Regions from separate parts of the Proteus columbae genome, predicted to be linked through region 3. Evidence: predicted binding sites of a transcription regulator. Region 3 holds the regulator's gene; each other region holds the start of a gene.
The links. Region 3 encodes Fur, which represses iron uptake genes when iron is present. Its sites were predicted from a motif close to ATAATAATGAGAACNACTATCAA; they were not measured.
Positions count from the first base shown of each region.

Region 1: the regulator Fur is predicted to act here: its motif matches at 2,549-2,571, upstream of F1325_RS09335 (TonB-dependent siderophore receptor).
Region 2: the regulator Fur is predicted to act here: its motif matches at 4,818-4,840, upstream of F1325_RS03870 (TonB-dependent receptor domain-containing protein).
Region 4: the regulator Fur is predicted to act here: its motif matches at 3,514-3,536, upstream of ftnA (non-heme ferritin).

Region 1 covers NZ_CP043925.1:1,924,045-1,931,708, reverse strand. The annotation lists gene F1325_RS09340 (ABC transporter ATP-binding protein) at 1-376, opposite strand, end outside; gene F1325_RS09335 (TonB-dependent siderophore receptor) at 451-2,535, opposite strand; gene F1325_RS09330 (hypothetical protein) at 2,701-2,913, opposite strand; gene F1325_RS09325 (hypothetical protein) at 3,383-6,007, shown strand; gene F1325_RS09320 (ABC-F family ATPase) at 6,096-7,664, opposite strand, start outside.
Region 2 covers NZ_CP043925.1:834,426-842,089, reverse strand. The annotation lists gene uhpC (MFS transporter family glucose-6-phosphate receptor UhpC) at 1-432, shown strand, start outside; gene F1325_RS03885 (ABC transporter substrate-binding protein) at 435-1,466, shown strand; gene F1325_RS03880 (ABC transporter permease) at 1,541-3,619, shown strand; gene fbpC (ferric ABC transporter ATP-binding protein) at 3,635-4,675, shown strand; gene F1325_RS03870 (TonB-dependent receptor domain-containing protein) at 4,892-6,964, shown strand; gene F1325_RS03865 (TonB-dependent receptor) at 6,980-7,664, shown strand, end outside.
Region 3 covers NZ_CP043925.1:1,098,593-1,106,256, forward strand. The annotation lists gene chiP (chitoporin ChiP) at 1-864, shown strand, start outside; gene F1325_RS05100 (DUF817 domain-containing protein) at 1,426-2,265, shown strand; gene fur (ferric iron uptake transcriptional regulator) at 2,394-2,840, opposite strand; gene fldA (flavodoxin FldA) at 3,030-3,557, opposite strand; gene ybfE (LexA regulated protein) at 3,831-4,139, opposite strand; gene ybfF (esterase) at 4,351-5,133, opposite strand; gene seqA (replication initiation negative regulator SeqA) at 5,594-6,157, shown strand; gene pgm (phosphoglucomutase (alpha-D-glucose-1,6-bisphosphate-dependent)) at 6,232-7,664, shown strand, end outside.
Region 4 covers NZ_CP043925.1:1,686,265-1,693,928, forward strand. The annotation lists gene nqrE (NADH:ubiquinone reductase (Na(+)-transporting) subunit E) at 106-705, opposite strand; gene F1325_RS08180 (class IV adenylate cyclase) at 1,041-1,631, opposite strand; gene F1325_RS08185 (DUF2628 domain-containing protein) at 1,818-2,198, opposite strand; gene F1325_RS08190 (universal stress protein) at 2,514-2,948, opposite strand; gene ftnA (non-heme ferritin) at 3,650-4,153, shown strand; gene copC (copper homeostasis periplasmic binding protein CopC) at 4,591-4,983, shown strand; gene copD (copper homeostasis membrane protein CopD) at 4,983-5,879, shown strand; gene F1325_RS08210 (YebY family protein) at 5,927-6,271, shown strand; gene F1325_RS08215 (DUF1480 family protein) at 6,579-6,821, opposite strand; gene F1325_RS08220 (PqiB family protein) at 7,028-7,664, opposite strand, start outside.

The DNA of each region.
Region 1 (7,664 bases), 830 kb from region 3:
CCGCTTTTTCCATCGCCATTGTGATAATTTCATCATCTTTTTTATTCCAACGGCCTAATGTTCCACGCCAAGGAAAGCGTCCTAAACACACTAATTCTCTGACAGTTAATCCAGCAGACGCGGGAAGTTTTTGGGGAAGAAACGCGATTTGTTTAGCCAAATCACGAGGCTTATATTGTGAGATATTACGGTTATTTAGTGTGAGACATCCACTATCAGGGATTTGCTGACCCGATAACAAACTGACGAGTGTCGATTTACCTGAGCCATTATGGCCAAGCACAATGGTTAATCCTGAATCTGAAATACGCAGTGAGGGTATTGATAGAATAGTGCGTCCACCGCGATCCATTTGAATATTTGAGAGTTCAAACATGGTCACTCATTTATAAAATCATATTCCGCCTTTTATTGCATGGTTAACAATAAAAAGCGGAATAAAAAAGAAAATTACCAGCGATATTTAGCGTTTAATAAAACAGAACGAGATTGCCCGTAATAGCAGTAATAATCACAGCCAGAGAGATATTCTTTATCAAGAATATTGTTGATATTTAACTGTAATTGCCACTGTTTATTGAAATTATAGGTTGCTGCCATATCCCATAATGTTGCACTTGGTACCGTTAAATCACTGCTCTTAGGATTATCTTTAGATTTACCTAAATAACGAACACCTGTTCCCAAGGTTAAATCTTGAGTTCCTGTTATTGGGATAGTGTAACTGCCCCAAGCTGACGCGGTGTGTTTAGGAATTAAACCTGCTTGTTGTTTACCTCTATTACCCGTGTCATCTGTTTGCATATCGGTATAGGTGTAATTGGCTTTTAACGCTAAACGTTCCGTTAATTGCATTTCACTTGTTACTTCAATACCTTTTGAAGTCACTTTACCTGTTTGTGTTGAAACAAATGTCGTTGGGTTTGCAACAAGCGCATTTTTCTGAGTGATATCAAACCAAGCAATATTAAAGTAGCCATCCATAAAATCAGGTGTATATTTCACACCTGCTTCAATTTGATCACCTTTTAACGGTTTATACAGATCCTTTGTTGCTGGATCGATAGTGCTCATTACCTCAAAGGACTCGGAATAACTGACATAAGGCGATAATCCATTATCCGCTAAATACATTAATCCTGCATTCAGGCTAAATTCGCTATCAGTACGAGATTTATCCTCATTTTTTACTTTTGCTGTATTTTCTGTTTTTACCCAATCTTGGCGTACACCAGCAACGGCAACCCAGCGACTATCAAATTTGGTTTGATATTGTGAATAAAGGCTATATTGGGTTTTATCAATAGTTCGATTAACGTTATCTGCTGGATTGAGTGGGGTATAGTTTCCGTAAATAGGGTTCCAAGGATTAATGGTGCCAAAACTATAATTATCTTGTTCATCACCTTTAGTTTGGTGATATTGCAATTCTGCGCCTGCTAATAATGTGTGCTCAAAGTTATCCGTATCCCATTCACCGACCACATTATTATCAAAGGTAATACTTTGATTTTTACCATCACGGAAAACAACACCGCGATTCAATTCTGTTGCTGTTATATCTGAATTAGGAAATGCATAAACGCTACGTAAAAGCAGATCGTTATAACCATAATTTAAACGTTGAGAAAAACGCCAAACATCATTGATATTACTCTCTAATAAATAACCAGCTGAAATTTGGGTTCGTTTATATTTATCGTATCCTGGTTCACCTAAGTTGGTAGTAGGCTTTATTTTACCAAAAGGAGATGAAATTAATGTACCGGCAGCAGGGAAGAAAGGATTAGTTGGCGTACCGTCATCATGCAAATAGGTTGCCATAAAGGTTAATGATGTATCATCAGTCAGGTTGATCGCGACACTTGGCGCAAGGTAAATACGCTCATTATCAGTGTGAGATAATTCTCCATCTGATTTTTTCATTAATCCAACAAGACGATAGCGCACACGTTTATCATCGGTAGCACTTGAAACATCAAAACCTAAACCACGTTGGTCATTATTTCCGACCTCAAGAAATACTTCATTTTGAGGTTTAAAACTAGGCTTCTTTTGTACCACGTTAACCGCACCACCTGGTGTCGATTCACCAAATAATACCGCCGATGCGCCTTTTACCACTTCAATTTGTTCAAAACCATAAGGCTCTAATAACCATGTATAATAACCATCACGGAAAAGGCGGCTACCATCTAAATAGGTTGCTGCTTCAAAGCCACGAACACGAAGCCAATCTGTGTCGTTATCCGCACCATAAGGTTGAGAGACAACACCAGATGTATAACGCAATGCTTCATCTAATTTTTGTGGAGCATGTGTTTCTAGATCTTGTTGAGAAATAACAGAAACCGATTTAGGTGTTTCTTGCAAACGTGTATTTACTTTTAGTGCTTGAGCGCTCACAACAAGCTTCTCAACGTGTTCTGTTTTTGCTGTTTCTTCAGCAAAAGCCTGTGTAGTCAAAATAAAAGGAAGGGTGGCAGAACAAATTAATGCCACAGGTTTCAATTTAAATGCATAAAAATTAACCACAATAAGTCACCGAATAATAATCATTACTATTACCACTATTATTCATGTAATCGATACTAAGGTAAATTAATTTATGCAAAAATGTCTATAAATGATAATTTTTCGGGTTAATTAACTGCTTATGTCAATCCAAGCAAGGCGTCCACCGACAGAAGTGCTGCGATGTCATGCATGGTGGCTTAAGCATAAAGTTCGCATTCCTGCTAATTGCTGTGAATACCAAGCTCCTCCTCGCATTAAAGAGCGTTGGCCATAATTTCGTAAATAAACCTGATCGTGATCTTGCTGATTTATTGCTGGATATAATCCTAATGCTTTAAATAACGTGGGTACATCAAGATTATCAGCGGCCATTATTGCGTTAAAATCACCATCCATTAATCCAGCAGGATAACCATTATCTGAGGGTGCGCCGTTATAGTGTTTTATTGAAGTTGATAAATTAGATTAATTTTATATTACACGATTTATTACTCAGGATTATTATGATTCGCGTATATATAAATAAATGTGATATTGATAAAAATAAAATAGATAAAATTCCTACTAAAAAAATGGATATGACATCTCATTGAAAAATAAATAATTTTTTCAGTAAAGACAAAGAATAGACAGTTTTAAAATTAATGCGTGCATATATTACAATCAAAAAACAGCCATTATATAAAATAGAAATAAAGTTATAGATGAGAATACTTAAATTGTATTATTGATACAATGGCATATGTTCTACATTATAAAAAGAAAAGTATTTTTTATTAAAATAATCAAGACATTTATTTACATTAAGTAATTTTATTATTATTTATTATTATCTTACTTTAAATTTTTTCAAACTAGGCGAAATATGAATAGCATAACCATAGGAAATAGTAAACTAACATCAGCTCAGATTAATAGCGTTTTATCTGGAGAAAAAGTCAATAAAGTCATGACTATCTGGGATAAGATAAAAGATTTTTTCCATATTAGCGATAAAAAGCAAGTCATGACATTACTTTATGATGTTTATTATAACCCTAAAGTTTCATTTTTAGATAAAATAGGTAAATTTCAAGAACTAAGGAATTTATCACTAAGTGATTATAAAGATACATTTAACATTAAAATAGATAATAATGTTTTTTATTTTGAGATCAATTTTATTCAGGATGGTACACATATATTTAAAATTGGTTGCTCAAAAGAACAAAATGAGAATATTATTAATAATCAAAGCATTAAATCATTGTTTAATCAATTACCCCAAGATGATATTAATCATATAGTATCAATAGTAGTAGATAAAGTAGATAAAATAAATAAAATGGAAAATAAAAACACGGAAGAAAAAATAGAATTAATAAGAAGCAGTTTATCATTATTATTGAATGATGATAATTATAGAGATAACGAACTAGATTCTTTAAAAAAAGGAAAATCAAAACTAAATGAGGTTGCATCAAAAAAAAATTGTAGTGGAATGACAAAAAAATATGTGATGGATAAAATATGGGAAATAATAAAAGAAAATAGTAATGAAGAATATAATGATTCTTATACCAGTTTATTACTAAACAATATTTTTAACGATAAATTTTATTCAACCTATAATATAATACATAGTTATCTGGGATTGAAAGAAATTCTCAATAAAGACAGAAAAATATTAGATATAGAGTTTACACCAGAAAAAGTAACTTTTTTTCTTCTAGATGAAAATAATAATAAAATCATATCCAATGAACATTCAAATATAACAAAGGAATTTAATTTAGACTTTGCAGCATTTGAATACATCATAAATAATGAAAACTTATACAATAATGCAACCTTAAAGGAAGACAAAGAAAATTTAAATAATTTTTTATCTACTTACGATACATTAAGTGAAAAATTAAATGAAAAAGATAAAGGCGACCTTTTTATTAACATATTGAATTTAAAGGCGGAAAAAATAACATTAGGTGGAAAATTAGATTTAATTAAATCGATATCTAAACAATATAATAATAGTAATATAGATAAAAAACTGGACATTAAAATAACTCAAGAAAAACAAATAAAATTTAAGATTAAAACTAGTGAAAAGGGGAAAGAAAATGTATTAAAACTTACCATCCCTTATGATGATAATAATTTAGGTTTGCTTAATATAAATAACTTTAACAATAGCGACTTTTCCACTGAAAACAAAATAAATATATTAGCAAATTTAGATAAGTATAATAAAAACTCAACCATATTAAAAATCTTTTATTATCATAATTCTGAAAAACCTTCAGAGTTAAAGGAAGAATATGGAAAAGAATATGGAGAAAAATTTGAAAAAGAATTTCGCGAAATAATCGAGCCTTTATTGATGGATGAAAAAAAGACAAATATTTTTGAAATTAGTACCGAAGAAAAAAATATAATAGAAAACTTACCTAAAAGTATCGGCATTTATAGTGTCGAACAAATAAACGGAGTATTTAAATATTATAACGATATATTATTTATAAAAAGATTAGACTTACAAGACATTGATAATAGCAATGAATATATAATAAATTCAAAAATCGATAATTTAATTTTAAATGGCAATAACAAGAAAGAAACTATTAGCAAAGAGTTTTCCGATGTGCTAAATAAAACAGTTGTAGAAAACATCGCCGAAAAATTAAAAAAAATAGAAATAGAGTCTAAAAAAAATAAAATAAATATTTTATCTTCCAATAAAATTGACACAGAAAATCTTAACAAAGAAAAATATCTCGACACCTTATTTTCTGGAAAGTTTAATGAAATTATAGAAACATACTATAAAGATGGAAAATTTAAGAATATAACTGATTTATTGGAAATTAAAGTAGATAAAAAAAGTGAAAAACATGAAGAGATAATTAAAATTAGAGTATCAGAAGAACATGCACAAGCCTCTCTAATTAATGCAATTCAAGAATATGTAAAATCCCCCGCAAGCTTTCTAGCAAATAAACTCAGCGATTCAATAAAAAAAGTAAATTCAATATTAAATTTAGCAGTTATAGACCACTCTTTATTGATCGAAATTAATGATAAAATATCAGATTTAAATGAACTCATTGATAGAACATCAGATGGAAAAGATTTAGATATTATTAAAGGTTTATTGCTAACGTATGAAAATACAAGAGAAAAAATTAGGAAAAACCAAAATATAAACAAATTTGCAAAGCAAGAAAAAGATACTAATGGGTCTATAATCAATGATAGTGCGTTAAATGTAGCATTATTAAGCAATATAAATATGTTGGATATTTTATTATCAGATAAAAAAATAAATTTAAACTATAAAAAGGATAAAAAAGAGAATGATAAGTTTGTCAAAGAAAAACAAATCAGTGAAGATTTATTATTTGAAACTCCTCTATTATACAGTGGCTTGGAAATAATGATAAAAATAAATAGAAAAATAAAAAATAAACCTGAGGTGGAAATTTCAGGAAACTATAATCAAATAAGACTATAAAAACATTTATCAAAATCTAAAAAGGCTTAGTAAATATACTAAGCCTTTTTCATTTATGTTATCTACTATTTAATAAATAGGGCCGCGATTAAGCCTCAACACCTTTTTTCGCTAAGAACTCATCATAAGTTCCTTGGAAATTAGTCACTTTTTCAGGTGTAATTTCAATAATACGATTTGCCAGTGAACTGACAAATTCACGGTCATGAGAGACGAAAATCAATGTACCTTGATAAAGTTCTAATGCCATATTCAATGATTCGATAGATTCCATATCTAAGTGGTTGGTTGGTTCATCCATAATCAAAATGTTTGGTTTTTGCATCATCAGCTTACCAAATAACATTCTACCTTTTTCACCACCAGATAAAACTTGAACTGATTTTTTCAAATCATCTTGAGAGAACAGTAAACGACCTAATACGCTGCGTACAGATTGCTCATCGTCTTCTGGTTTCATCCATAAACTCATCCAATCAAACACAGTCATATTGACTTCAAAATCAGTTGCGTGATCTTGTGCATAATAGCCAATGTTTGAGTTTTCAGACCATTTTAAACGACCTGTATCAGGTGTTAATTCACCGACTAATGTTTTGATCATTGTCGATTTACCCACACCGTTATTACCTAAAATGGCCACTTTTTCGCCCACTTCAAGCATCATATTGACGTTTTTAAACAGCGGGGCATTATCATCATAGCCTTTAGAGATATTTTCCACTTCAAGCGCATTACGGAATAATTTTTTCTCTTGTTCAAAACGAATGAATGGGTTTTGACGGCTAGACGCTTTCACTTCTGCTAATTGAATTTTCTCAATTTGTTTTGCACGAGAGGTTGCTTGACGTGATTTAGATGCATTAGCACTAAAGCGACTCACGAAAGATTGTAATTCACTAATCTGTGCTTTTTTCTTCGCATTATCCGCTAATAAACGCTCACGAGCTTGGGTTGCAGCAAACATATATTCATCATAGTTACCCGGATGAACAGCAAGCGCACCATAGTCTAAGTCTGCCATGTGCGTACAGACCATATTTAGGAAGTGGCGATCATGGGAAATAATGATCATGGTACTGTTACGTTCATTTAGCGTTTGCTCAAGCCAACGAATGGTATCAATATCCAAGTTGTTCGTCGGTTCATCCAGTAACAAAATATCAGGATCAGCAAACAGGGCTTGTGCAAGTAACACACGCAATTTCCAACCGGGAGCCACTTCACTCATAGGACCATTGTGTTGTTCTAATGGAATACCTACGTTTAGCAATAATTCGCCAGCACGAGATTCAACGGTATAACCGTCCATTTCACCAAATTTCACTTCAAGATCGGCAACGCGTAAGCCGTCTTCTTCGCTCATTTCAGGTAAATTATAGATGCGTTCACGCTCTTGCTTCACTTCCCAAAGTTCAGTGTGCCCCATAATCACCGTATCAAGCACAGTAAACTCTTCATAAGCAAACTGGTCTTGTTTTAGTTTACCAAGGCGTTCATTAGGATCGAGAAATACGTTGCCGCTACTTGGCACTAAATCGCCACCTAAAATTTTCATAAAGGTTGATTTACCGCTACCGTTGGCTCCGATTAAACCATAGCGATTTCCGCCACCGAATTTGACAGAAATGTTTTCAAACAGAGGCTTTGAGCCAAA
Region 2 (7,664 bases), 260 kb from region 3:
TTCCGCGGCCAACGAGCACCAATGATATTGCTGTTTTCACTAGGGCTTTTTACCGCAGTAACAGCACTTTGGTTAATTCCAATTCATCATTATGCGTTACTCGCAGCCTGTTTTTTTAGTATCGGTTTTTTTGTGTTCGGACCACAGATGTTAATCGGGCTTGCTGCAACAGAATATTGCCATAAAAACGCAGCAGGCACGGTAACTGGCTACTTGGGATTGTATGCCTATTTAGGGGCGGCAATGGCAGGTTGGCCATTAAGTCAGGTCATGGCGCATTATGGTTGGACTGGGATGTTTGTATTATTAACCAGTGCTGCGGCCTTAATGGGACTCTTACTAATGCCGTTGTTGATTGCTGATGTTAGCAAACAAGAGCATTCAGTTGGTCCACTTTCATTTTCCGATGACGACACATTTAAAAGGTTCTGAACATGAAATTGAAAACCCTCTCTACACTCGTTGCTGCTGGTCTGGCTCTTTCTGCGGTTAGCTTATCAACAAATGCGGCTGGTCGCTTAGTCGTTTACTGTAGTGCGACAAATGCGATGTGTGAAGCTGAAACAAAAGCCTTCGCCGAAAAGTATGATGTTAAAACTACCTTCGTTCGTAATGGTTCAGGGAGTACTTTAGCTAAAATTGAAGCTGAAAAACGTAATCCACAAGCTGACGTTTGGTATGGCGGTACAATGGATCCTCACTCACAAGCGGGTGAAATGGATCTGCTAGAGCCTTACGTTTCTCCTAATCTCGATCAGATCATGCCACAATTTCGTGATCCAGCTAAACGCAAAGGAAACTACTCTTCTGCGGTCTATGTCGGTATTTTAGGTTTTGGCGTCAACAAAGATCGCTTAAAAGAAAAAGGCATTGCTATTCCAACCTGCTGGAAAGATTTAATTAAGCCTGAATACAAAGGCGAAATTCAAATTGCTGATCCACAAAGCTCAGGTACGGCTTACACTGCACTGGCAACCTTTGATCAATTATGGGGCACTGAACAAGCCTTTGATTATCTAAAGAAAATCAATACAAATATCTCTCAATACACCAAATCAGGTATTGCTCCCGCACGAAATGCAGCCCGTGGTGAAGCAGCCATTGGTATTGGCTTCCTACATGATTACTCATTAGAAGTTGAAAATGGCGCTCCACTTGAATTGATTTCACCTTGTGAAGGTACAGGGTATGAAATCGGTGGTGTCAGTATCATTAAAAATGCCCGCAATATGGATAACGCAAAATTATTCGTAGATTGGACACTCTCAAAAGAAGCTCAGGAAATTAGCTGGAAAGAAGGTAAATCTTACCAAATTCTAACCAATACCTCGGCTGAATCTTCACCAATGGCACTGAAATTATCAGACTTAAAACTCATTAACTACGACATGGATAAATATGGCGATAGTGAAGTACGTAAGGAACTGATTAATAAGTGGGTTACCGAAGTAAAAATGGGTAAATAGCCCATTAACAGAGCGAGATAACCTCTCGCTCTCTTTTTCTCATAATAATAAATACATTTACTCTCGGGGGATTTATGTCTCACACACTCGCTTTACCTGAAAAAAAGAGGCGGGATCCCATATTTTTATGGATCCTAATTGCATGGATGGCATTTGCGTTACTGCCATCATGGAGCCTTGACTACGGTCTTTTAGACTCAACAGCAGATGAATTGCTCACCTCTTATGGCTGGAGTAGCCTAAATATCAGTTGGCTTTGGTTTTTATTACCGAGTTTACTGCTATTTCGCCCATTAACTGCTCCTAAACGTGAAAATCGCTCTCGCCACTATTTTGATGCGGGTTTTGCCCTATTTTGTGCATTTATTACGATAGTCAGTGCAACCCTTGAAGGACGTGGCTTAGGTTATTCTGCGATCATCCTCTTTATTTCTCTGGGAATGATCATGAAAACCGCCTTAACACGCCTTGAATGGCTGGGCGGTGATAGCTTTGTTATCGGCTCTTTGATAACTGTTGTTGCATTGATTGGCGCCTTTATTATCTTCCCTAGTATCGCTATTTTTATTCCGATGTTTAAAGATAGCGCGGGCAATTTTGCACCTTTTGAGTTTATCGCGATTTTAAGCCAAGCCCATATAGTGCAAGTGATGCTTAACTCAATTGTGCTTTCTATTGCTGTGGGGATAGGTTGTACTTTCTTTGGTTTAATACTGGCCATTTATACGTCACGTATTGCAGTGCGCTCTGCCATTATCGGCCGTGTGTTTTCTATCTTACCTATTGTTACACCACCTTTTGTTGTCGGTTTAGGGGTGACGTTAATGATGGGACGTTCGGGTTATGTGACAGAGTTTCTTGCCACTTACGCAGGACTTGAAAATACCAACTGGTTATATGGCTTTACAGGGATTTGGTTGGCGCAAGTGCTCGCCTTTACTCCTATGTCATTTATGATTTTAGATGGCGCAATTAAAACCATTCATCCTTCATTAGAAGAAGCCTCTTACACCTTAAGAGCAAACCGTTATCAAACTTTCTTTAACGTCTTTATGCCGTTGCTTAAACCTGCGTTAGCCAATGCGTTTTTAATTGTAATTGTGCAATCTCTTGCTGACTTTAGTAATCCGTTAGTTTTAGGAGGCAACTTTGACGTTATCGCTACACAAATTTATTTCTATATCACAGGCTCTCAGCTTGATTATCAATCAGCCAGTACATTGGGTGCATCACTGTTAGTTTTCTCACTATTAGTGTTCTGTGTGCAGTATATGTGGATTGGTAAACGCTCTTACGTCACGGTATCAGGTAAATCTTATCGCGGTGATGTTCAACCTCTTCCATCGTCACTGATCGCATTTGTGACTACTGTTTTAGGTATTTGGGTTGTCTTTAATATCCTGCTCTATGGCAGTATTTTCTACGGTAGCTTTACCGTTAACTGGGGAGTTGATTACACCTTAACACTCGATAACTTTATCAAATTATTTGGTCAAGGAATGAGTGACGGTGCATGGCCTTCATTATTAGATACCTTGTTATATGCCGGTATCGCCGCGCCGATCACGGCAATCCTCGGACTATTAATTGCCTATATCGTGGTGCGCCAAGACTTCAAAGGTAAAAAAAGTATCGAGTTCACAACCATGCTTTGTTTTGCCGTACCAGGAACCGTCGCAGGTGTCTCTTATATTCTTGCGTTTAACGACTCGCCTTTCTATTTAACGGGAACGGCGGCAATTGTGATTATCTCTATGACAATGCGTAACGTGCCTGTGGGAATACGTGCAGGTATTGCGGGATTAGGACAAATTGATAAATCGCTTGATGAAGCTTCTCTAAGTTTAAGAGCGAACTCAATGAGAACCATTTTCTATGTGCTGTTACCGTTATTACGCCCTGCTATTTTATCTGCACTGATTTATAGCTTTGTGCGTGCGATAACGACAGTCAGTGCCATCGTTTTCCTTGTTACACCAGATACACGCGTTGCAACCGCTTATATTTTAAACCGCGTTGAAGATGGTGAATACGGCGTCGCAATTGCCTACGGCTCGATTTTAATCGTCGTGATGTTGGCAATTATTTTCTTATTTGACTATTTGATTGGCGAAGCCCGTGTTTCACGCTCTAAAGCCAAAAATGCACAGTAATACGGAGTATAAATCATGACACAACAACATTTCGTTGAACTGAAAAATGTAATTAAGCGTTTTGGCACTAACACGGTGATTGAAGATCTCAGTTTGTCTATTCCACAAGGCAAAATGGTTTCATTATTAGGGCCTTCAGGTTGCGGTAAAACAACAGTATTACGTTTAGTGGCAGGGTTAGAAAAACCAACAGAAGGCAAAATTTTTATCGATGGCGAAGATGTTACCGACCGTTCGATCCAGCAACGCGACATCTGTATGGTGTTTCAGTCTTATGCCCTTTTCCCTCATATGTCGTTGGGCGAAAATATTGGCTATGGCTTAAAAATGCTGGGGCGCCCTAAGGCTGAAATTAAACAACGTGTTTCTGAAGCCTTAGAGCTGGTGGATTTAGCAGGCTTTGAAGACCGTTTTGTTGACCAAATTTCAGGTGGTCAACAACAACGTGTTGCATTAGCTCGCGCCTTAATTTTGAAACCTAAAGTTCTACTTTTTGATGAACCATTGAGTAACCTTGATGCTAACTTACGTCGTAGTATGAGAGAGAAAATTCGTGAATTACAACAACAGTTTAATATCACGTCTCTTTATGTCACTCATGACCAAAGTGAAGCATTTGCCGTTTCTGATATGGTTTTAGTGATGAATAAAGGCAAGATAATGCAATTAGGTTCACCACAAAATCTTTATCGCCAACCCGCGTCTGAATTTATGGCAAGCTTTATGGGAGATGCAAACTTATTCCCAGCCACATTGGGCGCTGATTATGTTGATATCTTCCAATATCGCCTACCGAAACCAGATACATTTAATACGACTAAAACCGAAGTTAGAGTTGGAGTTAGACCAGAAGCGATTACCTTATCTCAACAAGGCGATGTCTGTCAGCAATGTAAAATAGTGCATGTGGCTTACATGGGACCACAATATGAAGTCACGGTAGAATGGCAAAATCAAACCTTGCTATTACAAGTCAATGCCACACAGCTTCAGCCGAATGTAGGTGACAGTTATTATCTACAAATTCACCCTTATGGCATGTTTATCCTAGAATAAGCGTCTTTATCTTATTTATCTTAAAGGCACCTTTGAGGTGCCTTTTTTCATCTCTTCTCCCTCTTTCATAGAAAATATTTTTATATATAAATTACAATAACTTATAAAAATTTTATCATTTTGAAAAAATCACCACTTGCTAATGATAATTATATTTACTTACAATATTTACAAAATGTTATGTTATAACATTATAAAATAAAGGAGGTAAGTAAAATGAAAAAGTCTGTTTTTAGTTATACAACGCTTTTTATTTCAATAAGTTATTCATTATTTGCAAACGCAAACACCACAACGAAATCAGAAGAAAAACGACCAAATGAGGTATTAAAGGTTTATTCAACACCTTTACAAACACCACAAGAAAAAATGGCAACACCCGTTGCTGTCATTACACAAGAAGAGTTACGCGCTAATCGTAGTTCATCTATTGCTGAAACATTGACATCTCTACCCGGTTTTCATGCCAGTTTTTTTGGTGGAGGCTCAGTGCATCCCGTTATTCGTGGGATGTCAGGCAACCGAGTAAAAGTATTGCACAGTGGTAGTGATCTTATGGATGTCTCGTCGATTGGTGCAGATCACGCAATCACGAGTGAACCTTTTTTAAGCCAGCGTATTGAAGTATTAAAAGGATCTTCAGCATTACTTTATGGAGGCGGCACAATAGGTGGCGCCATTAATGTTATTGATAGCAAAATTCCTATGTCAGTGCCTGAAAAAGGTTACGACGGCGAATTACATTATCAATATGATTCTGTTTCTAAAGGAAATACCGGTGCAGCAGGTTTGACATTAGGGCAAGATAATTTAGCTCTGCGTATTGAAGGCACGAAACGTTACCAAAGTAATTACAAACAACCCGAGCCATTACATCAAGGGGAAGCAAGCCGTTTAGCTGGCTCTTATCAAGATAACCAATCTGCAAATATCGGTGCATCATGGATCTTTGATGAGGGTTATATTGGGATTGGCTATGGTGAACAACATCGCCGATATGGATTACCTGGTCATACTCATTTTCATGAGGAGGAGCATCATCACGCCCCTACTCACCCACCTTTAGTTGGTCATCATCATCATGATCACAATCATGAATACCCTGATGAACAACATGAGCATGGCATTCCTTATATTATTATGGAGAGTAAACGATGGGATCTTCGTGGTGAAAAAAGTAACCCATTTGCCGGTATTGAATCGGTACGTTTCAGTGCGGCCAGAACCCATTATCATCATGATGAAAAAGAAGGTCACGAAGTTAGTACCCAATTTAAAAACAAAGGAGATGAATTAAGATTTTCTTTCACACATCAACCTATTTTAGGCTGGCATGGTGTTATTGGCGGGCAATTTAATCAACGTGATTTTAGTGCTTATGGAGAAGAGGCTTATGTACCGTCAACAAAAACAAAAAATCACTCACTCTTTTTATTAGAAGAATACCAATTCGGCGATTTTCGCTATGAATTAGGTTTTCGCCAAGAGTGGCAATCACTGTTAAATAGAGAAACTCAAAAAAACAATAAACAGAGTGCATCTTCGATTTCTGCTGGATTAGCGTGGAATTTTACACAAGATTATTTTTTAAATTTATCACTATCACACACGAAAAGATTACCTGTTGCAGAAGAGCTTTACGCGAATGGTGTTCATGCTGCAAGCCGAACTATTGAAAAAGGCGATCCTAATTTAACCGCAGAGACAGCAAATAATATTGATATTGGAGTCACTAAAGTAACAGGTGATATTCAATTCAATATTAGTACCTATTATAACCATATTGATAATTATATTTATGGCAAGTTTACTGGCGCTGAATTAAATAATGGATTTCGACCATTACAATACGTACAACATGATGCTCAATTCAAAGGTATAGAAGGTAATATTGATTATTACTATCACCAAGATAGCTTAATTGGTATTTCTGGTGATTATGTCAGAGCAAATTTACTGCATAATAAAGGAAATATTCCAAGGATCCCCGCTTATCGATTAAGCGTTTATATTAAACATAGTTTAACAGAAAATCTAAATGGGAAAATTCAGGTTGATCACTTTGGAAAACAGAATAAAACAGCCGAATACGAAACGCCAACAGCATCTTATAATACAGTTAGCTTAGGTAGTGAATATATTGGCTATTTAGATAATACCAATTATACCTTGTATGCCAAAGTTAATAATATCTTTGATGCAAAAGGAAAAGACAGTACCTCTTATATTAAAGATGAAATGTATTTACCAGGTCGTAATATCATATTAGGCACTACTCTTACATTCTAAGTATAAAAAATAATTATGAAAAAAAGTAAATTCTCTATTATTTTACTTATGCTTTTGTCGTCTCCTTTATATGGAAAAGAGAATAATGAAGATAAAAGCAAAGGAAAAGAAATACCAAACGATGTTATTACTGTTAAAGCAACATCAATAAAAAACAAAGAGACTTTCTCTTCATTGTTACTGAATAATCGGGAAGAGATAAAAGGAAAACAACTTGAACAAATAAAGTCCAATACCATTGGTAATACTGTTTCAAAAGTCGCAGGAGTACAAGCAGAAGGTTTTGGCCCTAATGCCGCAAGACCCGTTATTCGTAGCATGTCTGGAAATAGAGTGGGTATTTTAGTCAATAATCTTCCTATTAATGATGTTTCATTTATCAGCGGAAATATGCCTATTCCCATTGATATGAACAGAATTAATGAAATATCGATCAGTAAAAACTCTGAAGCACTACTTTATGGTGGTAGTAGCAGTGGTGGTGCAATTCATTTGTGGGATGATAGGATAATGACACAGTTGCCTGAAAAAGCGATTTCAGGCGCCGTGACATTTAATGGAAGTACCAATAACGGTAATGGTGGATCAGCAAATATTAAATTCAGTAATGAAGAAAACTGGGTTTTTAATATTTCGGGTGCCACTAAACGAGTTACTAGATATAAAATTCCAACACATTCTAAAGCAGCACCTTGCTATA
Region 3 (7,664 bases):
GCGGGTGCAGTTTTCGATTTCGATAAAAGCGGTGAATTATCTTTCTCATATATGTGGACGGATGAATATAAAGCACCGTGGTATCGGAATATGTATAACTTCCGTAAAGCTGATCTAGAAACCAATATCAGCTATCTTCACTCTTTTGGCGCCAAATATGATTTTAAAAACAGCCTAGTGTTAGAAGCTGCATTTGGTCAGGCCGATGGTTATATCGATCAGTATTTTGGCAAAGTTTCTTATGATTTTCCAATTGCTGACAATGCATTAAGAACGTCTTACCAATTCTACGGTGCTAAAGATAAAGTTACCGGCGGTGGTGTTAATGACGTTTATGATGGGTTGGCATGGTTACAAGCACTGACTTTTGGTTATACCTACAATGTATTTGACTTCAAAGTAGAAGGAACGTGGGTTAAAGCTGAAGGTAATCAAGGTTATTTCTTACAACGTATGACTCCAGGCTGGGCAACCTCTAACGGTCGTCTTGATGTTTGGTGGGATGGTCGTTCTGACTTTAACGCCAATGGAGAAAAAGCACTTTATGCTGGCGTTATGTATGATCTGAAAAACTGGGATCTGTCAGGTTGGGCTGTCGGTACTTCATATATTTACGCATGGGATGCGAAACCAAGTGGTAAAGCCGTTTATGACCAAGGTCAGCGTATCAGAGAAAGTGCATGGAATGCGGATATTATGTATACGGTTCAAGAAGGTCGCGCTAAAGGTACTCTCTTTAAGCTTCATTATACCCGTTACGATAACCACTCCGATATTCCAAGTTATGACGGTGGTTTTGGTAATATCTTCCAAGATGAAAAAGACGTTAAGTTTAACGTGATAATGCCATTCACTATTTTCTAATATCAGCATAAGGATAAAGTGTATTAATTGCACTTTATCCTGAATAAAACTAAAAAAGCTAAATACGATTACGATAAGTAAAAATAACTAGTAGAAAGATAGAGATGCATTAATTAAGAAGAACCTTACAAATAAGTCTCGTTAATAAAGTGAAGTTGTCAGCAACAGTAGTAAGAAGTAGAAGAGTCGAAGTAAAGAGTCGTTTTAAAATCGCAGTATGTAGTAAAAGTAATGTAGTAAAAGTAATGTAGTAAAAGTAATGAAGTAAAGTCGTCATGTCATGTCGTCTGAGATAAATGTGAGTGGGTTATGTTTATCTCTTGTGCTTCAGTTATTTCGCAGAATTTGCGTAAGGTATTTACCCTAAGTAAAGGCAGTCAGAGTGGGTATCGTAGTGGGGGGGAAATACCTTTATTTTTTCATTCCTTTCTTTTTTTTCGTCCTTTTCATCCTTGTACGTTTTTTTATTCTATGGCAGATTTCTTACCATTCATTTTATCTCACCTTATGTATTATTCCGCATTGAAGGCTGTTCGATAATGCGAGTTTTCAGGAAGAAGCATGTTAAAGCGATTGGATGATTTTTTATTAGAACCACCATTGAAGCCCTTTAAAGGTATAAAACGATTTATTGTTGAATTTCTTTTTTTTGGTGTGAAAGAGGCGCGTTCTTGTTTATTTGCGGGATTTTTCTTTTTTATTTTATTTGCAACGCCAAGTAAAGGTGTCTTTGGTATACCTCGTTATGATGTACTGCTTATTCTCGCTATCGCTTTTCAATTATGGATGGTGTGGGGAAAGCTAGAAACATGGGATGAATTAAAAGCGATTTGTTTTTTCCACATTGTTGGTTTTGTGATGGAGTTATTTAAAACATCAGCGGCAATTGGTTCATGGAAATACCCTGATTTTGCTTACACGAAATTGTGGGAAGTCCCATTATTTACAGGCTTTATGTATTCGGCTGTGGGGAGTTATTTAATTCAAGCATGGCGTTTTTTAAAGGTACGAATTGAACATTATCCACCTTATTGGCTGGCAACATTGGTTGCACTTGCGATTTATATTAATTTCTTTTCTCATCATTTTATTGGTGATTATCGTTGGTATTTAACGGCCTTTATTTTAGGTCTTTATGCTCGTAGTGTGGTTTATTTTACGCCTTATGATACAGAGCGAAAAATGCCCTTATTACTTGCTTTTATTCTGATTGGTTTCTTTATTTGGCTTGCTGAGAATTTTGGTACGTTCTTCGGTGTTTGGCAATATCCAAACCAAATTGGTGCTTGGTCTGCCGTGCATGCAGGGAAGTGGGGCTCTTGGTCACTGTTAGTTATTGTTACTTTTACGATAGTGGTGCATTTAAAACATATCAAACACAGTATTAGTGTGACGAAGTGAATTGATATAGCTTATGTTATCTTTAAGGTGACGTCATTACACGATAATATTGAGGTTCATAGCGGGAGCCAATAAAAAAGGAACTGTTCACAGTTCCTTTTTTTTACTGAGAGATTATCCAGAATGAATTATTTCTCATCATGTGCGTGGCTATCTTCTTTACAATTACCTTCAGCACAATGGCCATATAAATAAAGGCTATGATTGGAAAGTTTGATACCATGACGTTCAGCGATATTTCTTTGGCGTAATTCAATTGCATCGTCTGTAAACTCAATAACTTTGCCACAATCAAGACAAATTAAATGGTCATGATGGTGTTGTTGAGTTAATTCAAATACTGATTTACCACCTTCAAAATTATGTCGGGTAACAATACCAGCATCATCAAATTGGTTTAAGACGCGATACACTGTTGCCAGACCAATCTCTTCACCGATATCGATAAGTTTTTTGTAGAGATCTTCAGCACTGACATGATGGCACTCAGGATCCTGGAGCACTTCCAAGATCTTTAAGCGAGGAAGTGTAACTTTTAACCCAGCATTTTTTAACGCTTTATTATTGTCGGTCATGCGGATTTAATCCTGTTGCTAATGGTGAATTTAATTTTTGTGCTCACAAATGGGCTTTATTCATTAATACTCGGGTGAATAAATAACCTCATTGATTATAGGCATGATATTTAAAAATAAACACCCCACCTATCACACTATCTTAGCACACCATTGAATAATTATCATTCTCAATATTGAGTATTTATATTATCCCAAAATTTCGTCTAGGCTCATTTCTTCTTTGATTTGAGCAACCCAAGCGTCAACACGCTCTTCGGTTAATTCTGGTTGACGATCTTCATCAATCGCAAGGCCGATAAAATGATTATCATCTGCAAGCCCTTTAGAGGCTTCGAAATGATAACCTTCGGTTGGCCAATGTCCTACGATAACTGCACCACGAGGTTCAATAATATCGCGGATAGTACCCATTGCATCACAGAAATATTCTGCATAGTCTTCTTGGTCACCACAACCAAATAGTGCAACAAGCTTACCATTGAAATCAATATCTTCTAGTGTTGGGAAAAAATCATCCCAATCACATTGTGCTTCACCATAATACCAAGTAGGAATACCTAGTAACAGAATATCGAACGCTTCGATGTCTTCTTGACTGGATTTTGCAATATCATGAACTTCGGCATTATCAGCGCCCAGTCTTTCTTGAAGCATTTTGGCAATATTTTCAGTGTTGCCAGTATCACTGCCGAAGAATATTCCTATGATTGCCATAAAGTGAGATAACCTCTTTTATTCTAAATTCGTTATATTTCAAATTGTAGCGTTATTGACTACGTATATTTCCACAAGTCACATACTTCTTGTATGTTTCTAGTGATTCATTCACTTGTCACCTAGCTACACTTCAAAATATTTAGAGTATATTTGTCTGTGTTTGAACAATTACTAGTGAAAGATAAGCATTGTGTTTTCATAATAGAAAACTAAAAACGTATTTTGACGAAAATAGCAGGCTAATTCTGTCGAATTTGTGTGGTTTATCTGCTAACTATTCTTGTTTTGATGCATTTTTAAGGCGTTATTTTGCGCCAATTGCTCTAGTAATATTTCTTCAATAAGTTCACTACGACTGACGTTTCTTTCTGTCGCCAACTCATTGAGAGCATTTACAGCATCTTCATTTAATTTTAACTCAACTCGACGTAAACCATTAACTCTGTCACGTCTTAATTGATTGCGTTTATTAATTCTAAGCTGTTCATCCCGAGAAAGCGGGTTTGTTTTAGGTCGCCCAGGTCTGCGTTCATCTGCGAACAAATCCAGTGTGGTGCGATCAGTTTGTTCTTTTGCCATAAATTTTGCTGTGAAAGGGCGTATACCAATGACTCAATTGCGAAACGCCCAATAATACCCCACATAGTGATGTCTCGCCACTGCTTCCTGAGTTTAACTTATTGTGATTTGGTCTTTTTATCAACAGACGCTATTTTTAAGCACAATAATTATACATTCTACTAAATTATCATTTTTCAGTGACGTTATTTTAAGCTGTTAAGTTTATTAACTAAGCTTTCTCTAAAAAACGACGAATAGCCTTAATAACGGTATCTGGCTTTTCTGAATGTACCCAATGCCCTGTATTTGCGACAACAAAGGCGGTCGCGAGCGGAAATTGACGAGCGATGTTTTCACGATACTCATCTAAAATGTAAGGTGATAAACCGCCACGAATAAATAATACAGGATGATGCCAAGCCGGCACCTCTTGCCAGCCAATAATATCTGAATAAGCATTTTTTATTGCAGGTAAATTAAATAGCCACTCACCATTTTTGAATGATTTGAGTAAAAATTGGATCACACCTTCCTCTTTAATAAAAGGACGCATGATTTCCACAGCATCTTGACGACGTGTGACTTTAGCTTCTGTTACGGCTTCAAGCGCTGCAAAAATTTTGTCATGGCGGCGAACGTTATAAGTAACGGGTGACATATCAATCACAACAATATTTGCAATACGTTCGGGAGCTAATGCTGTCATCGCCATCGCAATTTTGCCTCCCATTGAGTGCCCAATAATAATGGCTTTTGAGATAGTTAAACTGTCAAGCAATGCGAGCACATCTTGCGCCATATCTTGATAATTCATACTTTCGCTATGAGGAGAGTGTCCATGGTTACGCACATCAATTTGTATCACGGTATTATCTTGACGAAGTGCACGACCTAAAACACCTAAATTATTGAGATCACCAAAGAGGCCATGGATCAAGACGATAGGTAAATTAGATACAGGTGTCGTTTCAGGTTGGTGTAATTGATAATTTAGTAATGTATTGAGTTTCATATTAATGACCAAGATGATTGCGATTTTCTTCTATGATGACATGCACAAGATGCTAAGCCAACTTATCGCAATAATATGAAAGAGTAATGAAGTTCAGAAATAATTGATAAGATAAATTTATAAAAAACCATAAAAATGCCATTATCTAGATGTATGTTCCAAACTTATTTAAAAAGTTGAAATCTTGACATTGCTCAAAAATAAATAATTAGAATTTTATATTATTTGGGGGCTGGGATAGTGTGATATAGCGGCGTTTAAAACTGACTTTGTGTGAATAAGTTCAAAGAATAGAAGATGATACCAAGATAAACAATAGGATAAATACCGAGCTTAGCCTTTAAAATGGCAGGATCTTGAATAGATCCTCTTTAAGTTATTGAAATTTTGCCTATTTTGTTTTTAAAGATTATATCTTATAATCCTAATTACTTTTTTTTGAAAATAGTACTGGGTAGCAATGAAAAAGATAGAAATTGATGACGAACTTTACCGCTATATTGCTAGCGAAACTAGACATATCGGTGAAAGCGCTTCAGATATTTTAAGGCGTCTACTGAAGCTCGATGCCAAACAGCCCGTACAACCAGTCGTTGTCACTGAGTCAGTACAAGTACCTGTTATTAAACAGGAAGCTGAACCTACACCTATAACACCAGCTATTACACCAGCAAAAAATCCGATCCGTGAAATGCGAGAACTGCTGTTATCTGATAGTTACGCAGAAAAAACAAAATCAGTTGATCGTTTTTTACAGATCCTTTCTACGTTATATAGCCTAGATAGTGCTACTTTTACTCAATCTGCTGAAACAGTACATGGACGAACACGCATCTATTTTGCTGGTGATGAACAAACATTACTCGATAGTGGACGTCATACAAAACCGCGCCATATTTCAGGCACGCCGTTTTGGGTTATCACTAACTCAAACACAGAGCGCAAGAGAACGATGGTACAAAGCATCATGCAGGATATGCAATTCCCTGCAAATGAGATTGATAAGGTGTGTGGAACTATCTAACCACTATTGTTAATTGATGCATTGCAAAGGCTTTTGTTTAAAGCGTGATTGTGATGTCAAATAGGAGAAGATTTGTGGCAATTCATCCAAGAGCAGGGCAGCATACTCGTCAAAGTGATCTGATTAATGTGGCGCAATTAACGTCTCAATATTATTCACTTAAACCACAAGCTAGCAATAACGCTCATCGTGTGAAATTTGGTACATCTGGTCATCGTGGAAGTGCAAATCGCCATAGCTTTAATGAAGCACATATTCTGGCAATTGCGCAGGCTATTGCTGAAGTACGTGCTAAGAATGGAGTAACAGGGCCATGTTACGTGGGTAAAGATACCCATGGACTGTCAGAGCCTGCATTTATTTCTGTTTTAGAAGTACTTGCTGCCAATAAAGTTAAAGTGATTATTCAAGAAAATAATGGCTATACACCAACACCAGCAGTCTCTTTTTCTATTTTGACATACAACGAAGCACATCAAGATATTGCTGATGGTATCGTGATCACTCCATCTCATAATCCACCCGAAGATGGCGGTATTAAATATAATCCATCAAATGGTGGACCTGCTGATACCGATTTAACTTCAGTGATTGAAAAACGTGCCAATGAACTGCTTGAGAACAATTTAGCAGGGATCAATCGTCTTTCTTATGATGAAGCATTAGCAAGTGGTTATATTCAAGCACAAGACTTAATTATGCCTTATGTCAAAGCGTTAGGTGACGTTGTTGATATGCAAGCAATTAAGAAAGCGGGCTTAAAATTAGGTGTTGACCCATTAGGTGGTTCAGGCATTGAGTACTGGAAACGTATTGGTGAGTATTATGATCTTGATCTTGAATTAGTTAACGATCAAGTTGATCAGACATTCCGTTTTATGACACTTGATCACGATGGTGTTATTCGTATGGACTGTTCATCACCATGGGCAATGGAAGGCTTATTACAATTACGTGATAAATTTGATTTAGCCTTTGCTAACGATCCTGATTACGATCGCCATGGTATTGTGACACCTTCTGGTTTAATGAATCCTAACCACTATTTAGCGGCTGCAATTAACTATCTTTTCCGTCATCGTCCACAATGGGCTAAAGATGTAAAAGTGGGTAAAACACTGGTTTCAAGTGCAATGATTGACCGTGTTGTAGCAGATTTAGGTCGTGAATTAGTTGAAGTGCCTGTTGGCTTTAAATGGTTTGTTCAAGGCTTATTTAGTGGTGAGTTTGGCTTTGGTGGTGAAGAGAGTGCAGGGGCATCTTTCTTACGCTTTAATGGTAAACCTTGGTCAACTGATAAAGACGGTATCATTTTATGTCTGTTGGCTGCTGAAATGAAAGCAGTAACAGGTAAAGATCCGCAAGAGCATTACAACGAATTAGCGCAACGTTTTGGTTCACCAAGCTATAACCGTATTCAAGCATCAGCAACCCATGAACAAAAAGCGTTGTTATCACGTTTATCACCTGAAATGGTGACTGCAAGCACCTTAGCAGGTGATCCAAT
Region 4 (7,664 bases), 590 kb from region 3:
AAGCGGGAGGGTTATAACCCCTCCGCCTATAAATAAAGATCACATCAGGAATGATCCTAATGATGTATGAAAATTTCACATAAGATTAAAGATAAAAATAAGTTATTAAAGTGAAATGCCAGAGAATGACATAAAACCAAGTGACATTAATCCTACTGTGATAAATGTGATCCCTAATCCTCTCAATCCTTTCGGAATGTCTGAATATTTCATTTTTTCACGTAAACCTGAGAGGGCTATAATCGCAAGTAACCAACCTATGCCACATCCTGCACCATATATCACTGATTCAGTAAATGTGTAATCACGTTCAACCATAAAAATGGTGGCACCAAAGATAGCGCAATGAATAGTCAATAAAGGCAAAAAGATCCCTAATGAATGATAAAGTGAAGGGATAAATTTATCTAAAAACATTTCTAAAATTTGAACTAGTGCCGCTAAAACGCCAATAAAAGTAATATATCTAAGAAAGCTAAGATCAATACCTTCAACTATCGCGTCTTTCTTTAGGATAAAATGATAGATTAAGTTGTTGATAGGTGTAGCAATAATAAGTAAGACAGTAACAGTAAGACCTAGTTTTAATGAGGTTTTTACTTCTTTAGAAACAGCAAGAAAAGTACACATTCCTAAAAAGAAACTTAATGCCATATTCTCAACAAAAGTTGCCTTAATAAAGATATTAAGGTAATTTTCAAGCATAAACCCTCCTGTTAATATATTTTTTTACTAATTCTATTAAAAACAGTGTATTAATATAAGTGGTATTGCAAAAATATCTTTAAAATTAGATCTAAATGACATTTTTTGACTAAGAGTGAGATTTATTTAAGATAAGGAAAATAAAATTATTGGATAAATGTAATAAATATAGGATTCAAATAAATCTTCTATTTAAAACCCCATTTTTTATTGTTAGTGGGTAGGATAAAAAGCATTAGAAATGACAAAGCATCAATATCTGTTGATAGCATATCGATGCTTAGATGAGAAAGTTTTTAATTATTTTTATAGAGATGTTTACTGAATAAAATTGTTTATGATTTGAGGTTGTTTAACATGAGTGTTTTATAGTTATCTTTCTCAAGATCTTTTTCTGTAAAACCAAATTTTGCGGCTAAATGTCTTAATTGAACCGTGTAGAGTGATAGTTTGCTTTGGTCGTCCGTCATGATAGCAAACTCGGCAAATGAGCCTAATTTATCTAGTTTATCAATTGTGATATGAAACTCATCTAGAAAATAGATTTCTCTTGATTTTGTATAATTGAGAATACAATGGTAGCCAAGTGTCGTAAACATAGAGACTGTTTTTTCTGCATCTTCGATGCGAACGGCTTCACATTGTGATAAATCAGGGCCTTTAACGATAAGAAGATTTATTCCTGAGGGTAGCATTTTTCTTACGCATAAACTGATGGTTGGAGTTGAAAATTCAGTATTATCATGTTCCATGTACCAATCTGTTTCTTTATTCTCAGGTGTAAATAATGTGGCTCCTGATTTTTTTAATTCATTAATAAAATTTTGTGGATTTTGAAGGTGATATTTTAGTTCAGCTTCAAATTTACCTTGAAAGTGTTCAGACATACGTTTTCCCCAATTTAGCGTTAATGAATTATAGCGCATTAACAAGGTGCTCTTCTGAGATAAAAACGAACTTTTAGTGTTATTTCATTATTTTCTATTTTAGTAAATTAGATGAAAATATTTAAATAGAGTAATGGATAAAATTACTATGAAATAAGGATAAGAGGATATAGTGTTATTAAAAAAAGATATAAGGGAAAATAAAGGGGCGTTGCCCCTTTATTATTACAGAACACCTTCGAACGGGTTCCAACTTTGATCATTTTTGGTTTCTTTTAAGTAGTATGCATAGTTGGCTGTTATCGCCCATAAAATGTTAACTGCGATACCCACAGCATTGATAACACTATTGTTTACAGGTAAAAAACCAATAATAGTAAAAATGGCAATATTAATAGCAAATAATGTTAATGCCTTGCGCCATAAACCTAAAATAAGAAAGTAAATAAAACCAAAGAAAAATGCCCAGATATTCATTCCAATAAGAATACGTTTACCAAAGGAGAGTTCTTTATAAGCAGCTTTAAATTCTGGCGTTTTAGGTGAGCCATATTTATCAAAAAATGAAAAACGCTCTTGCCATTTTTCAGAAAGTTCTTTATTCATTTTAATTCCTTTTACTCTGTTGATTAAATTTAGCCTTAATAGAAAAGTATCTTTACATAATTTAACATCATGAACAATATAAATTTATTAAGAGATTATTAATATAAGAGTTTATATAAAAAGCATTAAAGTGACTGTATTTCTAGTCATTTTTTAATAATTATCTTATTGCTTCAGAATATATTTTTAATAATTACTCTTAAAAATAAACAGGATAAAATAAAATATCATTTTGAATGGATTTTATGGTGAAAAGAATAAGAAATCTGGCTTATGACGAATACCAGATTTCTTATGGAAGTAGGAAGTGAGTGATTAACGCACGACTAATACAGATGATTCTGCGTAACTAACCACTGAAGATGCGGTAGAACCTAGAAGATAAGTTTTCATACCAGGATTACGAGAACCAATGACAATCAGCTCTGCTTGAATTTTTTTTGCGGTTTCTAAAATTTTATCGCGAGGATTGCCTATAGACACGTAAAATTGAGTTGTACTATTGGGAATATCAATGTGCGATAAATTTTCTTTTAGTGTGGATAATGCAATTTCAATACGTTGTTTGTCACTTGCTAGTCTATCTTGGCCTGCGAATGCAAATCCGACAAAAGACTCATAACTTGGAATGACTGATAAAAAATGAATATTCAATTTGTCAGCGACAGACAATGCTTTTAGATGAGACACAACCTTGTCTAATAAACCAAGCTCTGTAAAATCAACGGGTACTAACACTGTTTTTGTCATAGTGGCTCCTAATTAACCTTTTATTATGATTAGGGCTTTTATATTAATTTTTTGTGCATACAAATATGAGTTGCCTACTAATCTTATCAGTCAAAATGAAAAACTGCACAAAAATTGGAATTATTTTTATTTTTTGAGAGTTATGTATTTTTTTATGTGAAAAGAGTGAAAAAAACTGCTGTCTGAAAAATAAATATGTAGCAATATCAAATAGAAATCATAAAAAAATAGGGAATGATAACAAGTAATAGAAGGATATTTTATTTTTCTAATGATGATTATTGTAGATATTACGTTGTATATATTTATTGATATATGGTAAAGCTTATTTTTGAATATTTTTTAATGGTTGGAATATGATTTTTATTTAATGCTAATTTTAATTTCTTGGATTATAAAGAAAAAGTTAATAAATATGGAAACTAAAATTAAAAGTCAAAAGTGAAATATTATATTTATATATTTCAATGCGTTAGGTTATTTTATGTAATGGTTAAATACATGTTTTATCTTAATGATAATAAATGCTATTTAGCTTTTTAATAGTATTAAAAGCATATTACAAATGAGATTGGTTTTTATTTTTATTACGGCTAATTAATTAAAAAAAATAAATAAAAGCACACTTAAATAGCTATATTTTTATTTTTAACTGTGCATAATATCCATAATGTTAATTTTCATCGCAAGGAACGTAAAATATGTTACATCAAGATATGATCAACAAATTGAATGAACAGCTAAATCTAGAGTTTTATTCGGCAAATCTGTATTTGCAAATGAGTGCTTGGTGCGACGATAAAGGGTTTGATGGGGCTGCTAAATTTTTAAAAGCTCACTCTCGTGAAGAAATGGAACATATGCACCGCTTATTTGATTACTTAAGTGATACAGGTGCAATGCCTTTACTTGGGGCGATTGAAGCTCCACCTGCTGAGTTTTCATCATTATCTGAGTTATTCGATAAAACTTACGAACATGAAAAACATATTACATCTGAGATTAATAAATTAGCGCATGTTGCAATGACAACTCAGGATTATTCAACATTTAACTTCTTACAATGGTATGTTGCAGAGCAGCATGAAGAAGAAAAATTATTCAAATCAATCCTTGATAAATTAGCAATGGTTGGTGACAGTGGAAAAGCTTTATTCTTGTTAGATAAAGATCTGAACACATTATCAACATCTGCACATGTCTAATTATTAATAAAGCTTTAAATAGCCTAAATTAATAAATGAATTATTGCGCTCTGCTGTGAATGAATAGCAGGGCGTTTTTTATTCTTCTATATTACCTCCCTTTCTATTGTTGCTATTCTTATCTCTTCTCTTACTTACATTGTCTGTTTTTTACCCTAAAAAATACCTACCCCATGTTATTTATACAGAGTGGTTATTTTACTTTTAGTTGTATTTGGTTATGTATTGAACTGTTTAGACTGTCAATATGGGTATTATATTTTCTCAAAGTGTAAAAATGGGTGATATTTGAAACAGAAACTGGTCTAAATAACATATATTTTGAGTGCTAGTTCACAACCTTTTATTTCTAATATCAAGAAGCGAAGATCTTGACGTAAATTTGCTATAAAATATTTTCATAAATAAAAAAATCACCTGTAATTTAAGAGGTTATTATGTCATTAAATACACTTAAGACATCTTGGGGTAAATTATCGGCTATTGCTGTTTTATTCCTTGGTATGTCATACCAACAAGCATTAGCACACGCACACTTAAAATCACAGTTACCTGCTGAAGGTGCTGCTATTGAACAAGCGCAAGCGCCTAAAGTTATCACACTAGACTTTTCTGAAGGTATTGAATTAGCCTTTAGCAAAATTAAAGTCACTAATAGCGACGGTAAAGAAATTACCGTAGGAAAACTGAGTTTAGATCCTGTTAACAACACTAAATTATTATTGCCTTTAGAAAGTGATTTAGCAGAAGGTAATTATTTAGTTAATTGGAACGTTGTTTCTGTTGATGGGCACAAGACAAAAGGTTCTTATCAATTTAGTGTAAAATAATGACACCTGAAGACGTTTATATTTTATGCCGTTTTTTCCATTTCGTGGCAGTCATGTTTATGTTCGGACTGAGCTTCTCGGCTGCCATTCTTGCAAAAGATAAGTTCATTCCTCTTATTCAAGTCCGTTTGCGCCCTGCATTAGCCATTAGTACCGTCACTGTCTTTATTACGACTTATTTATGGATGGTTGTGCAATCTGGTATTATGGGAAATGGATGGGAAGACGCTTGGTCATTCGAAATATGGAAAGCGGTATTAGGTACTTCTTTTGGTCAAGTTTGGCAATGGCAATTGGTATTAGCAACCGTTGCATTAGCCGTTTTATTTATACACCAACGTTATATTCGTAACTTCTCTTTATTAATTGTTGCTTCAATTATGTTGATCTTACATGCATCAATTGGTCATGGTGCCATGTTTGCAGGATCAGAAGCGATATTTTACAAAGTTAACCAAAGTATTCATCTTATTAGTGCTGCCTATTGGTTTGGTGGTTTATGGCCATTTGTTGCTTGTTTGCAATTTTTACGGAATAAAGACGAGCTTGCAGATGGAATGATCAAACCTATCATTAGTACAATGAAGCGATTTTCACTTTTTGGTCATATTGCTGTTTTATTGGTTATTATTACCGGTGTTATCAGTGCCGTTATGTTAATTCCAGGATGGCCAGCCGTACAATTATCATCTGAATATCAAAGTATGTTATGGCTTAAAATTAGCTTAGTGGTGTTAATGCTTGGCCTAGCTGTAATCAATCGTTATGTCTTAGTTCCTCATATCCGTAAGAAAAATAACTTTCAATGGTTGCTAGTAAATAGTTGGTTTGAACTATTACTTGGAACAATGGTTATTTTTACTGTAGCCATCTTTGCGATTAACTCACCCGTATAGATTGTTATATAATCGAAAAAACCTAATTTCTTAAGTGAGACATCCACATGAAACGTTTTTTATTAGCGGGAATGTTAATGCTTTTCTCTTTTCAAGCATTCTCGGCGGCACCTATTTCAACGGTCAGTAAACTTCAATTTGGTGACGATTGGCCATTTACTCGAGAAGAAGTGATGCTCAATTGCCGTGCTGATGGTGCTTGGTTTGTGATTAATCCAGCAACACTGATGCAGTATCCACTTAATGAAATTGCAATGAAACAAATGGAAAGTGGGAAAGTAAAAGCACAGTTAATTGATGTTATTTTACTGCCAGATCCTAATGCACCTGAAAAGAAAAAATCAGTAAAAGTGATACAGAATGCGATTAAGTTGCTCTGTGAGAGTAATTAATCAAGTGATTGATAATATGACTAAGGTTTTTTATTTTTATCGTATTGATTTTAATAATAAAAATTAAGAGCAAAGATTTTTTGAATAGAAAATGGTGTGCTACTAGGTTGTTTACTGGATCTTTACATATTGTTAGCTAATATTTAACAGTAGGTTGTGAGATAGAAAAGTCTGAGTTAGTCCTCGATTTTTGTTTATGCAGTAATCAACAATTACTTTTTAGCGCACGGCTCGCAATGAGCCATTTCCCTAAGCCAGATAAATGATTTATCTGGCTTTTTTTATGTTATTTCGCTTTAGCATCTCGTTATGCCACTTTTAAGATCCAGTGGTGATTATCTTTATCATAAGCATGACGATAAAGCAGAATATTTTTATCTTTCAATTGGGCTGGAATACTTGTGTTTTCATCCCATCCATCTAATTGCATGCAAAACTCTTTGTCATAATCACATGGAATATGAATATAAGTTAATTGGTTATCAGAAGAGTGTTTCAAAGTAATATCTTCAATTTCATAGCAAGCAATTTTCAACGTTGTCTTTTTCATAATAAAACTCCGGATTAAGCGATGTTGTGTTCTGTTGTGTATTGTTGGTGGCATTTATTTTAAAGAATGCTTTTTGACCGAACAAAATTAAGCATAGTATAAATGGAATCTATTTCCAAAATATTTTTTGGAAATAAAAAAAGCGGATCATTTTTTGTGATCCGCTTTAAATAAATTATCTGAAATAGGGCAGAATTGTCTAATTTTTAAGGTTTAGGTATTGCTGTTCCCCATTCATCCCAATCTTTGGGTTCTTTATCATTTAAAATGAAATTCTGTTCCTGTTTTGCTTTCGCTTGTAATGGTGTGGAAGGTGGTGTTGCAAAAGTGATCCCACCGCGTATAAATTGCTTGAATGTACCACTACGAATAACGCCGCCAGTTAAACCAAACGAGAAGTTATATCCAGATGAGAGCCAAAACTCAGTATTATTTCGAACTAGGTATTGGTATTTTTTACTAATACGGATGTGAATTAATACTCTGTCAGACATGTTTCCTAGTTCAAGACCTGTTACGGCGCCAACTTCAAGACCACGGTAGTAAATTGGTGTACCAATTTGTACCGAACCCGCTTCAGTGGCATTTAACACAAGATTTAATCCATCGAGATAGCGTGAGTCTGTAATGTTAGATGTTTGCAATTCAAATTGACGATATACGCCACCATTGCCAGGTTCTGCTTTAATATAAGGTTGTATAAGTGAATCTAAGTTATCTAATCCTGATGCTGTTAATTCGGGAGTAACAACAGCGAAGCGACTGCCTGATCTCGCAAAGGTTTTGACATAATCAGGGTAGAGAACAGCAGATACAGTCACTGCTTTTCTATCTGGTGAAAGG